4 regions of the Pseudoalteromonas sp. P1-7a genome follow, and region 2 is predicted to be linked to each of the others. Evidence: predicted binding sites of a transcription regulator. Region 2 holds the regulator's gene; each other region holds the start of a gene.
What was found. Region 2 encodes LexA, which represses DNA repair genes until DNA is damaged. Its sites were predicted from a motif close to TACTGTATNNNNATACAGTA; they were not measured.
Positions count from the first base shown of each region.

Region 1: a site for LexA is predicted at 1,413-1,432, ahead of ruvC (crossover junction endodeoxyribonuclease RuvC). Genes of this name have one in related genera too.
Region 3: a site for LexA is predicted at 2,128-2,147, ahead of AN389_RS15930 (DNA topoisomerase III). Genes of this name have one in related genera too.
Region 4: a site for LexA is predicted at 1,188-1,207, ahead of AN389_RS17400 (SulA-like leucine-rich domain-containing protein). Genes of this name have one in related genera too.

Region 1 covers NZ_LKDU01000035.1:32,345-35,593, reverse strand. Annotated here, with positions in the region: gene ruvB (Holliday junction branch migration DNA helicase RuvB) at 1-211, opposite strand, end outside; gene ruvA (Holliday junction branch migration protein RuvA) at 219-836, opposite strand; gene ruvC (crossover junction endodeoxyribonuclease RuvC) at 839-1,363, opposite strand; gene AN389_RS17130 (ABC transporter permease) at 1,493-3,249, opposite strand, start outside.
Region 2 covers NZ_LKDU01000012.1:70,556-73,804, reverse strand. Annotated here, with positions in the region: gene AN389_RS09810 (Rho termination factor N-terminal domain-containing protein) at 1-240, opposite strand, end outside; gene AN389_RS09805 (hypothetical protein) at 472-852, shown strand; gene AN389_RS09800 (PaaI family thioesterase) at 863-1,303, opposite strand; gene lexA (transcriptional repressor LexA) at 1,481-2,098, shown strand; gene coxB (cytochrome c oxidase subunit II) at 2,571-3,249, shown strand, end outside.
Region 3 covers NZ_LKDU01000029.1:52,147-55,395, reverse strand. Annotated here, with positions in the region: gene AN389_RS15935 (M20 family metallopeptidase) at 1-150, shown strand, start outside; gene AN389_RS15930 (DNA topoisomerase III) at 173-2,113, opposite strand; gene AN389_RS15925 (hypothetical protein) at 2,343-2,828, opposite strand; gene AN389_RS15920 (flagellar motor protein MotB) at 3,039-3,249, opposite strand, start outside.
Region 4 covers NZ_LKDU01000037.1:259-3,507, reverse strand. Annotated here, with positions in the region: gene AN389_RS17410 (NCS2 family permease) at 1-382, opposite strand, end outside; gene AN389_RS17405 (tetratricopeptide repeat protein) at 500-955, shown strand; gene AN389_RS17400 (SulA-like leucine-rich domain-containing protein) at 1,231-1,665, shown strand; gene AN389_RS17395 (YchJ family protein) at 1,708-2,187, shown strand; gene AN389_RS17390 (DUF6172 family protein) at 2,287-2,589, opposite strand; gene AN389_RS17385 (VC2046/SO_2500 family protein) at 2,780-3,249, opposite strand, start outside.

The DNA of each region.
Region 1 (3,249 bases), on a different contig from region 2:
GCGTGGTTTTACCTAAGCCTGGCGGGCCAAATATTAATAGATGATCAAGGGCTTCACCACGGCTACGGGCAGCCTCTATAAATATTTCCATTTGCTGCTTAACATGCGGCTGACCTTTGTAGTCGGCTAAAAGCTTGGGCCTTATTGCGCGGTCTATGGTGTCTTCGTTGGTTTTTTCGCTCGCGTCAATTAAACGATCAGCTTCAATCATGGGTTACTCACAACATTGATTTTAAAGATTCTTTAATAAGAACCTCAGTAGACATATCGGGTTTGCTTACCGATTTTACTGCTTTTTGCGCCTGTGGCAATTTATAACCTAACGCAACAAGTGCCGATACGGCATCGTCTGCGGCATTATTGGCAATAGTTGCATCGCAAGCGGGCTCTATTACGGCATTATCGCTAAATGGCGTAAATAAATCATTACCCCAATCTTTTAAGCGGTCTTTCATTTCAAGCACTAAACGCTCAGCGGTTTTTTTACCCACACCCGGTAATTTAACCAAGGTTGTGGCGTCTTCGTTGTTTACGCAACTTACAAATTGTTGCGCCGACATGCCCGACAAAATCGCTAAGCCTAGTTTAGGCCCCACGCCATTTGCCTTTAGTAATTCTCTAAACAGCGCGCGCTCGGTTTTATTATTAAAGCCAAATAATAGTTGTGCGTCTTCGCGTACTACAAAATGCGTGTACACGATGGCGTTTTCGCCAACATTGGGTAAGTCGTAAAAACAGGTCATGGGCATTTGTACTTCGTAGCCTACGCCGCTTACTTCTAATAAAATTTCGGGCGGCTGCTTTTCAACTAAAATGCCATTTAAACGGCCAATCATATTTATTTCCTTAAACGTCCTCTAACGGTTTTACTTGCGCTACCCGCTAGTTTAATTAAATTTTGTTCTGAGTGAGCATGGCAAATTGCAATGGCAAGCGCATCGGCCGCATCGGCTTGTGGTGTGCCAGGTAATTTTAAAATATTTTTTACCATGTGCTGCACTTGCGACTTATCGGCGCCGCCATTACCAACCACGGCTTGCTTAATTTGCCGTGCTGAGTATTCAAATACGGGTAGTTCGGCCATAGAGGCGCCCACGATAGCGGCTCCTCGGGCTTGGCCTAGCTTTAGCGCGGCATCCGGGTTGTGCGCCATAAATACTTTTTCTATGGCAAAGGTTTCGGGCGAGAACTGCTCTATTATTTGTGTGATCCCTTGGTAGATCATTTTTAATCGTATGGGAAACTCGTGCTCAGCTAATTTTATACACCCACTGCCTAAATAGGTAAATTTAGCACCTTGGTGAGCAACTACACCGTAACCCGTTAAACGTGAACCTGGGTCTATCCCTAAAATAATGGCCAAACAGCACACTCATTATTGTTATTTTTCAATAACGGTAATAATGCCAGAGCACTGTATAAATTACCAGTGCCGAGTAAAAACAAAAACGCCCGCAACTTAGTGCGGGCGTTTAGCATTAAAAAGTATAGCTTAGGCTAAAGCACGTACTAAGCCTTGGGTATTTTGTTTAAGCTTATGGGCAATCATTAAGTAGCCAAGCGCCGCCACAAACACCCCGCCCGATACCGGCCCTATTAGCCAAATTGCCGGGTGCAGCTTACCAGCTAAGTCAAACATTTGCTGCTGAACAATTAGCAAAGCTACATCACTAAATAATGCGGCTACAAACCCAGCTAAACCACCTAATAGCAAAAACTCATAAAGGGTCGCATTTTTTATTAATCGCCCTTTGGCGCCTAAAGTTCGCAGTATTACTATTTCTTGCATTCGCTCACCTAGGCTCGCTTGCACCTGCGATATAAGCACTAATGCACCACACAACACCACAATAGCAAGCACAAAGCCAATCGCTAACGACACCTGCTCAATGGTTGATTGAATTTGCTTTACAAAGTTATCTACATCAATAGCGGTAATGGTTGGATACGTGCGTAGTAACTGGCTAAACGCTTTCTTTTGCTCAGGCTCTATACGCACGGATGAAATATACGTTGCCGGAAAATCGTTTAGCACGTCGGGGCTTAAAATAATAAAAAAGTTAGGTTTTAGCGTAGCCCAGTTTACTTTACGTACGCTAGTTATTTTAGCGTCAAATGATTGCGCACCAATTAGAAATGTTAACGTGTCGCCTATTTCTACATCTAAACGCTCCAGCATGGATTCCTCAACCGATGCTTCACCCACCGCGCCTTCGCCAAACCACTGTCCTTGCACAATTTCGTTTTGGGCTGGCACGTTTTCAAGCCACGTTAAGTTAAGCTCACGACCGATGCCTGAACGCGCTTCTTCATCTTTTTTCTCGTTATCTTGCAACGACACTTTACGCGCAACAAGCTCGCCATTTACCGCATTTACGCGCCCACGAATGGTTGGGTAAAAATCAGATACTAAAATATCGTTTTCTGCTAGGTAATTGTTTACAGGCTCAAGTTCGTTTTGCGTAATATTTACTAAAAATGCATTAGGAGCATCGGCTGGCAGTTGTGATTGCCAATCTGAGATCATGTCATTTTTAAGTACAATCAAAAACAACAGCAATTTTATCGCCAACGAAAAGCTAATAAGCTGGACTGCATTTACGTTGGCACGCTTTTGAATAGAGGCAATAGCTAACGACCAGCTATTACCTGGTTTTAAGCCTAATTTACGGCCACCACCAAAAATTAATTTTGAAATAACAAACAACACCGCAATCAAAGCCAGTGTAGAGACAAACAAAATAAGCGTTATTTTAATGTTGTTACTAAATAACCACATTAATAAAAACACCGTAAGGGCACTTAAACCTAAGTGCACACGGCTTACGGCTAGTCTGTCGCCTAAATTACGGCGCAATACTCTAAGCGGTGGAATATCAAATAAATCAAGCAGTGGCTTAATAGAAAACATAACTGCACATATAACACCTGTGCTAATAGCCACCAGCCAAGGTTTAAAACCCGCTGCAGGTAAACTCATATCCATGCTTTTTGCTAAATACCCGGTGGCAATTTCTTGTAAACCGTAACCTATGGCTAAGCCAATGATAACCGCCATAGTGCAAACCATGAGTAAATGCATAAAGTAAATTTTACGAATTAATGCGCGGCTTCCGCCAAGGGTTTTCATCATAGCTACGGGGTCGTATTGGCGCTCACAATAACGCTTTGCCGACACAGCAATGGCAACTGTGGCTAAAATAATGCCCAGTAAGCCAGCTAGTAATAAAAAACTTTCTGCTCGGTTTA
Region 2 (3,249 bases):
CAGGGCATTTATGAGCTCTTGTTTGCTCATTTTTGAGCGGCCACTAATGCCTACCTCTTTTGCTTTATCGTATAACTGTTTTTTAGTGCGCTTCTCATACTTTGAGGCTTTGCCGCCTTTAACTGCGGTTTTATGAGTATTACTATTAGCAATTCGCGCGGCTTTTTGTTTGCTCATGCCTTCATCGCGAAGCGCATCGTACTGTTCATCATTTTTAATTTGCGGGCCATGATCTACCATTATTGTTCTCCTACAGCTTTTAATTACACAGTGTGTGTATAACTTTCATACATAAACGCTAAATTTGTGCTTAACTAGCCTAACCCGTTTAATAAGGCAAATTAGGTGCCAATGGCGTTTAAACAGGTTTTTTCTATTAATAAAGCCATGTTTACCGCTTAGTTGATTTGGTATAAAAGTAAAACTGCGTTAAAGTTTGCGATGAAACTATAAGAGGGTAAAAAGCAGACAATGTCGGAAATTCAATTTTTAAATGTAGATCTAGAGCTTGAGTCTAAACAAGATATTAGCGCCCTAGTGGCAGACTTAAAGAAAAACGCGATGGTTTTACATTATGACAAAGACGAATATCGTCAATTGGCGCGTATTGAAGCCGCGGGTGACATAACCACGCCTGACAAAGCAATTAACCACTTATGTGAATTAATCGAGTCGTGTTCACGTAATGCGCTCAAACAATGGTTGAGCTGTTCGCGCAGAACCTTTGATATTGGCTTTGAATCGGGCACGTCACCTAAGTGTTTTAACCAAGCTCTACATGCAGATACACTGCTACGTATATCTGCAATTGGCGCGGGTATGGAAATAACAATTTACCCTATCGAAAAGTAGCCATAGTTAATTATTTGCGCTCGACAACCGCTGCGGTCATTTTTGATACGCAGCAAAGTTCGCCGCGGCTATTAGTTATTTTTATTTCCCATACAGAACTGCGCTTACCAATATGAAATGCACGAGTAACAGCGGTTAAAGTGCCATTTCGAGAGGCCTTTAAATGGCTGGCGCTAATTTCCTGGCCAACACAATAAAATTTTGTAAAGTCCACTACAAAGTTAGCGGCGTAGCTTGCTACGGTTTCGGCAAGTACCACATTTGCGCCACCATGTACCATACCAATAGGGTTATGATGCTCAGGAATAGCGGGCATGGTAGCTACTAGGTAATCATCGCCTATTTCGGTTATTTCTATACCCATGGTTTTCATTAGCGTGCCTTGGCCGTTTATTCCCTCATCTAACTGTTTGCAAAGCGCTAATGTGATGGGTTGATGCCAAATACTCATAATTACTCCTTTATGTTGAAAGCAAATTTATAGCATTTTAAATACTGAACGTCTGTAATTACCTAAAATATATCCAAGTGCGGTGTGTTTAGCTATTTTAAAGCGCAATTTAAATTTGCGATTTTTATTTAACTGTATATACTCACAGTTAAATGTACTGTATGGAAAACCAGTTGTATGCGACCATTAACTAAACGCCAAGCTCAAATACTCGAACTAATAAAAGTTTTTATTAAAGACACTGGTATGCCTCCTACACGTGCCGAAATTGCGCAAACACTAGGTTTTAAAAGTGCCAATGCCGCAGAAGAGCACTTAAAAGCGCTTGCCAAAAAAGGTGTTATTAAAATGAAGCCAGGCGCAAGCCGTGGTATTCAATTGGTTGAAGAAGAAGAGCCAGAGCAACTAGGGCTACCATTAATAGGTCGAGTTGCAGCGGGTTCGCCTATTTTGGCGCAAGAACATGTTGAGAGTCACTGCAAAATAGACCCACTTATGTTTAAACCTGCCGCTGACTTTTTACTGCGTGTTAACGGTATGAGTATGAAAGATATAGGCATTATGGACGGCGACTTACTTGCTGTACACCGTACTCAAACAGCTGAAAATGGCCAAGTTGTGGTTGCGCGGGTAGATGAAGACGTAACCGTAAAGCGCCTCGAAAAAGCAGGCCGAAAAGTATTATTACACGCCGAAAACGAAGAGTTTACGCCTATAGAGGTAGACCTTGAAAACGAATCTTTTAATATTGAAGGTTTAGCTGTTGGCGTAATAAGAAATGCCGACTGGATGTAATCTTTAATTATTTTTAAGTAACTTTTTATAAATGCGCACTTTTAAGTGTGCATTTTTGTTTTAAAAAAGACCTTCCGCTACCTCAAAGCGCCCTAAAATTATTTAGCCTGTAAACTTTTTTGCACTCGCATTTAACTCCTCTTTTATATGATGCACCCTCTAGTTTTACTCGCTATTTAGCAACTAACTTGTGTTTAAGCTGGCGTAATTAAAGCTTATTTTAAAATACAACTTGTTTGTTTTTTATACTGAAACTTGCTTGTTGTACGTTTTTTAGCTAATCATTAATGTGCTGGGCTAACAATAACTCATAGCTTTTTGGTTTTGAGAACACACAAATACATATTCTTTGTCGGCGCAGCTATACCAATCAAAACAAATTAGGTTGGTTAAATAATAAAAATAACGAATTGGCGTTTAAGCCGTATGCCTCTTCGCTTTGCATTCGCAATAGCATCAAAGGAGCCGTCACATGGGTAAACTGACCTCTGCCTTGTGGCTTGTATTGATTATGTTCCCGCAGCAAGTGCTGGCTAATAGCCAATACAATATGCGCAAGGGCGTAACCGATATAAGTAATAATGTATATCAGCTACACATGACAATATTTTTAATATGTTGTGTGATTGGGGTGATAGTGTTCGCAATTATGTTTTGGGCACTAATTCATCACCGTAAATCTAAAGGGGCAGTTCCTGCCCAATTTCATGAAAGTACCAAAGTAGAAATTCTTTGGACTGCCATTCCGTTTGTTATTTTAATTGCCATGGCAATCCCTGCCACTAAAACCTTGATTGCAATGGAAGATGCCAGTAAGGCCGACTTAACCATTAAGATCACTGGGTCACAGTGGAAGTGGCATTATGAATATATGGGCGAAGACGTGGAGTTTTATTCTATTTTGTCTACCCCTCAAGACGAAATAGCCAACCTTGCTAATAAAAACCCCAATTACTTACTTGAGGTTGATAAACCTTTAGTACTGCCAATTAATCAAAAGGTGCGTTTTTTAATGACCTCTGATGATGTTATTCACTCTTGGTGGGTACCTGATTTTGCCGTTAAAAAAGATGCCAACCCAGGGTTTATTAATGAAACGTGGACCAACATCAACGAAGAGGGTATTTACCGTGGCCAATGCGCCGAACTAT
Region 3 (3,249 bases), on a different contig from region 2:
AACCAACAGCAATATACAAATGCGATGAAAAGTAACCAAACACTTCCCTCATTACACTCAAGTAAATTTGCGCCAGATTATAAAGTAGCATTACCGACCGGTATAAAAGCCATGAGTAACGCTGCAGTCGCGTTATTTAATAAAAAGTAAGCCGTATTTGAGAGTTCAGCAATTAAGTGGTTGCTGAGCTCTTTTTATAATTTGTTTTTTTAAATGGTGTTTTTTTACCACGCTTAGCAAAGCGCTTTTTAGGCGGAGCTTTAGGTAGCTTTGAAAATACATGACTATCACAACTAGCTGCTTGCTGTACAAAACCTTCAAGCTCCACCAGCAGTGGTTGTAAAAATTGTTGGTAGCTCATTGTTTGTTGAGCAATGTTGCCTAAGCTCGCCTCCCATTTAGCGGTCAAATCGGGACTAGCTAAGCCCTCTGGTAAAACACTAATAAGTGCCAGGCCTGTTTGTGTGGCTTTAATTGATTTACCCTCGCGCTTTAAAAAACGACGCCTAAATAATAATTCAATAATGCCTGCGCGGGTAGCCTCTGTACCTAATCCATCAGTCTCTTTGAGTATTTTTTTAATTTGTGAATCTTTTACATAACGACTAATGCCGGTCATGGCACTTAGCAACGTTGCATCAGTAAAATGAGACGGTGGCGTAGTGTGTTTTTCTACAACTTCACCTTTAGTGCAGTTAAGCGCCATACCTTTTGTTAAATGAGGCAAGGTTGCTTCATCTTTTAGCTCGGCTTTGCCCATTAATACCTTAAACCCTAAGCTTACATCTTGCTTTGCATTGGCTTTAAATAAACCTCCCGCAATGGTTACCTCTACTTTAGTTTCGTTATAAATATAATCGGGGTAAAACTGAATTAAGTAATGCCTGCTAATAAGTTGATATACTTTTGCTTCATCAGACGCCAGAGTCGCTGTTTTTAGTTGTTTGGCGGTAGGGACAATTGCATGGTGGGCAGCCACCTTTGCATCGTTAAAACATTTGCTACGTTTTTTAGCGTCTGCCCCATTCACAAACTCAGTACTTTGACTGCCATTAGCTGCAATTGCTTTTAAAATTGCAGGCGCATCTAAATGATGCTCTTTAGGCAAATAACGATTATCGGAACGAGGGTAAGTAATTAACTTATGGCGCTCATAGAGCGTTTGGCAAATATCGAGTACTTGCTGAGCTGCCATACCCAATGCCTTTGCAGCATCTATTTGTAGTGCCGATAAATTATAAGGCAGCGGCGCGCTTTGTTTTTTTTGTTTTTGCTCGAGCGCAGTGACTTCAGCCGGTTGATTGGCTATTCGCGAGGCGACATTTTCAGCAAGTGCTTTATTTAATACACGCCCTTCTTCATCTTGATACGGTTCGCAGGCTTTGCTTGGTACCCATTTGGCCAAAAAGCTTTGCTGCTCAGGAGTTATTAAATGCGCCAACACGTCATAAAATGGTTTTGACACAAAGTTAGCTATTTCGTTATCCCGATTAACCACTAAACCTAAAATTGGGGTTTGTACGCGACCCACCGACAACACATTGCCAAAGCCAGCTTTTTGCCCCGCCAGCGTATAAGCACGCGTAAGGTTCATACCAAATAGCCAATCTGCACGTGAACGCGCAAGCGCCGACACACTAAGCGGAATAAATTCACGGTTTGAACGCATGTGGTTGAGTGCTTTTTTTACCGCCGCTAGATTTAAATCACTTATTAGCAAACGCTGAATGCTTTGCTTTTTGGTTTTACTTATTTTGGCTTGCTCTATGACTTCATCCACCAACAATTGGCCTTCCCTATCGGGATCGCCCGCATGCACCAGCACTGATGCCTGTTTAATTAGCTTTTTTAAAATAGTTAATTGCTTACGCGTTTTCGTTTTTGCCTTGAGCTGCCACTGCTCCGGCACTATGGGAAGGTGTTCAAATTGCCACTTTTTAAAACGCGCATCATAATCATCAGGTTCAGCTTGCTCTAACAAGTGCCCGATACACCACGAGACACAGTCACCATTAGCCACTTCTATATAGCCATCGTGTTTTTTATGTGGTTTAGGCAGTGCATCAGCAATAGCTTTGCCAAGTGATGGCTTTTCAGCGATATAGAGTTTCATGGGAGTTGCTCGTTAACTGTTTATATAAACAGTAGTTTAGCACAGCTATTTAGAAGGTGGAGCGCTTTCTATTTTTGAGGGGGTATTATACCAATCTGCAATAATGTCTGATCATTTTGCAGGGCTAAACGTGTCGCTATCTGCGTTAAAAAATTCTCATTTAGAACAACTGAATAGCGAATTTATTGCCTTGCTATCAACACGTTTATCCATCCTCAAAATAGATCACTTACTTATGCGGATTGGTATTACTTTTTTTAGCGAAAAACATAATTAAAGGTAAATAACACACTATGACGGTGCCAATATTGATAAAGGGCATTAACGTTTTATAAATAATGGTGCTGTACGCTAAATCCCAAAGGTGACGGTCAACTAATCTGAATAATTGTAATATAGGTGCGCCAATAACCACTAACTGACCAATAACGCATTGCCATAAATAAACTTTATCTTTTATTCCCCAGTAAGCTATTAACGCCATCCATATAATATCGGTAGCCGCCCATACTAAATAACGATAGATATAAATATCGTCAAACTCTCTCAAGCTAGAGGCTGTTATCCCTCCAAAAAAGAAAAAAGCGGCGGTCAGTAATGCAAATCTAAAGGCTAGGTAATCTTTAAATATAAAAAATATAAAAAGAGCCGGGCTTAGCATAAAAACCCAGCTTTTACTTAAAATACTAACGAAATACAAAAACCATTCAGGCAAAATGTTTTACCTTATTTTTCTTTTGTATCGTCGGTTCCATCACCGTTACCTGGCATGTCACAATATTTAATTATAACTTTCACAGCACATCCATTACATATGTTAAGGAAATGTACTTTAAGCTAAAATGATGAGATTGCCAAGATACTTCAAGGGATAAAGTACCTTAAAATGAAACTAATTTAATAAAGTATAACGTCAGGCAATAACCTAGCGCACATCAATAGGGTCTGACTCTTTAGCCTTACCTTGTAAGATTGATATTTCTACTCGGCGATTTCTACGCCTGTCTTCATTAGAATCGTTAGGCACAAGTGGGCGAGTATCAGCACGCCCTACTACCATCATGCGGTTTTTATCAAACCCTTGTACCGTTTGTAATTCGCTTGCTACCGCCACAGCACGCTTTGACGATAAATCC
Region 4 (3,249 bases), on a different contig from region 2:
GAATCGCATTAATTATCCACTCGCGGACCTTAAACAAACTTAATATTAAAAATATACAACCAGACATAAATACCGCACCTAATGCAGCCTGCCAGCTATAACCCATCCCTAAAACTACACCATAAGTAAAAAATGCGTTAAGGCCCATACCTGGTGCAAGTGCTAAAGGATAATTGGCCCACAGCCCCATAATAAAACAGCCAATAGCAGCTGCAATACAAGTGGCTACAAATGCAGCACCTTGATCCATGCCTGCTTCAGCAAGCATTGCAGGGTTAACAAATACAATGTAAACCATAGTGATGAAAGTAGTGACTCCTGCAATGCTTTCGCGTCGCACATTGGAGTTGTTTTCGCGGAGTTTAAATAGAGCTTCGAGCATAATAGACTTGTGGTTGTAAAAAGTGACGAGATTTTATCATAAAATTAAGTATAAACAGGACATTTTACCTTGCGATATACTAAACTGTTGACGTAGAAACTATATAAAAGAAAATGTATGAATAAGACTCAGCCTAGCGGACAAGACTTAGAGCAGCAATTAAACAACATTTTAGACTTTGTAACTCAGCCTATAAACCAAAGCGCTGAAAGCAATAGTGATGTAAGCGAGCACACAGCACTTAATAAAGCACTGTATTATTTAAAACATAACCAAGCACCATTGGCAGCTAAATGGATGCGTCTTGCCGCAATGGCTGGAAATCATCGCGCCCAGTTTTATTTAGGGTTATTTTTTGTCAAAGGCCAAGGCGTACCAAAAAGTGTATTTCACGCAACAGCATGGCTTAGCTTAGCCAGCAGCCAAGGCTATGAACCGGCAACCGCTGCTTTAGATGATTTAAGAAAATATATCGACACCAAACGTCTTAGAGACGCTCAGTGCTACGCAGCCAGCTTGTTTGAGCAAATACACCAAATACAGTATGCTCACTTAATCCCCAAAAATGACTAACTACTGTATTGCTAAGTACTGTAAAACACATTAAAACAACTGTATAGCTACCTCTTAAGTACTGTATAGCGCTGCTACACTTTATACAGTTACGCAAGCACCCTCGTTTTTCACTCTTACAGATAAATCATAAACCACTGTTTTTAAAGTTTTATTTTTATTATTTACTTTTTAAAGCCATCAACTGTATAAAAAATAACAAAAAACACTTGCACACAACAACTGTATAAACTACTGTATACACGTACTGTATATAAACCCAGTGAGTGAGACCTATGCTACAGCCAATTACCGTAAGAAACGTTAAAAGCTACCAACAACATGACGAAAATGAGTTAGTAAACTTAATAAAAGTAGAAGATGAAATTTCTGCAACATTTGAGATGCTAAAAGTGTTGCATCAATACAATAGCTCGAATGCGTGGACCTTACTAATTGCGCCTGACCATGTGCCCAGTAAAGCCTTACTAGATAGCTGCTCTATTGATACCAGCAAATTGCTTGTGATAAGGCAAAAGCATTTAGTAAATTTAGAGTATGTGCTTAACTCCGCACTCCATAATGGAAATTTTGCAGCCATTATTACGTGGACCGGCATAGTCAGTGAGCAACAGCTTGTTAATTTATCGCTTAATTTAAATAAAAGAAGCGCTAAGCTATTTTGCTTGACTAAAAAAACCAGCACTACAGCAATATCACTTACTCAATAAGCTTGGTAAAATACATTTTTGATTTATGTTAATTAGTATTTTATGAGTGTAACCAGTACCAGCGCCTGCAAATGCAACAGTCAGCTTAATTATGGCGACTGTTGCCAACCTTATCATCTTGATATAAAAGCCCCAAAAACACCTGAGCAATTAATGCGTTCGCGCTTTAGTGCTTATGCATTAAAAAATGCATCTTATGTATTTAAAACTTACGCTAAAGAAAAACAAGCACAAAACCCAGTAAATGAAATTGCTGACTTTGCCAATAGCTGCCGCTTTGTAAAATTAGTTGTACGCGATACGCAGCAAAGTGATGAGCGAGGCTCTGTTGCCTTTAACGCGTATTATTTTTACCAAAACTTATATTGTGAACTGGATGAGAAATCAGACTTTATAAAAGAGGATGGTGAATGGCGTTATTTAGAGGGTATTATTAACCCGGTAGCCGATATTAAAGTTAATAGAAATGACCCCTGCCCTTGCGGAAGTGCTAAGAAATATAAAAAATGCCACGCTTTATAAAGTAATATACTTAAGTAGTATCAATAACGAACTTAACCACTAGCTAAAACAAAAAATGGACCATTTAGGTCCATTTTCTACAATATTGCTATTGGGTTTTTATTCATCATCATCTAAATCGAACGATTCACGCTGCGCAGGTCTAGCTAAAATCTCAACATAGAATGAAGTAAGCGCCTGTTTTTCGATTTCACTGATCTTGTTGTTAATTTCAGCTACGTGAACAACTTCTGCATCATCGGCACTTGTGCCAAACTTACAGTCAAACGCCCAGTAATCAGCTTCAACAGGTAGCGCTTTATTGCGCTCTCTTTTCAAATATTTTTTCACTTCATGCTTTGCAGCATCAACCATACGAGGGTATTTGATTTTCTCATGATTTAGCGTGAATGTTTTCTTCATTACGTTCCTAATTACCTTGATTTAATGATAATGGCACTCAAGTCATACCATTTGCAGCCATTATAGCAATTGCATTTAATTTGTGGATGCTTTTTTTAAACAAAAAAAGAATTGTTCTATTTTATTGCATAACCAAATATTAAATATAAGGTGTTTTAGGCTTTTAAAGCGCACAAGTGTTAAATTATTTTTATACGTTAGCAACAAGTAATGGTTTGTGTATAGCCTCATTAGTTAAATCGTCATAAAATGCGGCGGCATCCATTTGTGGGCTTGCAAGCGCGGTGTGCGTGTCATTTATGCGCCTGCGTACTGATAGCTCACAGTTATCGATTACTGTTAAAGGAATATGTGACTTATCATCTCTAATCGCTAGTGGCTCAGGGTTTAAGCAGTGACTTAATTTTATTGCTTTCATACCTGCTTGCTCACCTTGTTGAACAATCATCGATGCGTGCTCTTGCCCTATGCTCATATCAAATTTCTCGGGAGCTAATAATTGCTTTGGCCCAGCACCAAAGCGCTCCCTTAACTGTTCTTCGTCTACATAAGCACTATGCGTCTCACTTTTTGGCAAGTGAAATTGACTAAAATCCAGCGCATCATGCGATAGCATCGCTAATAAAAGTGAGAATTCACCTCTGCGATTTTCATGCACAC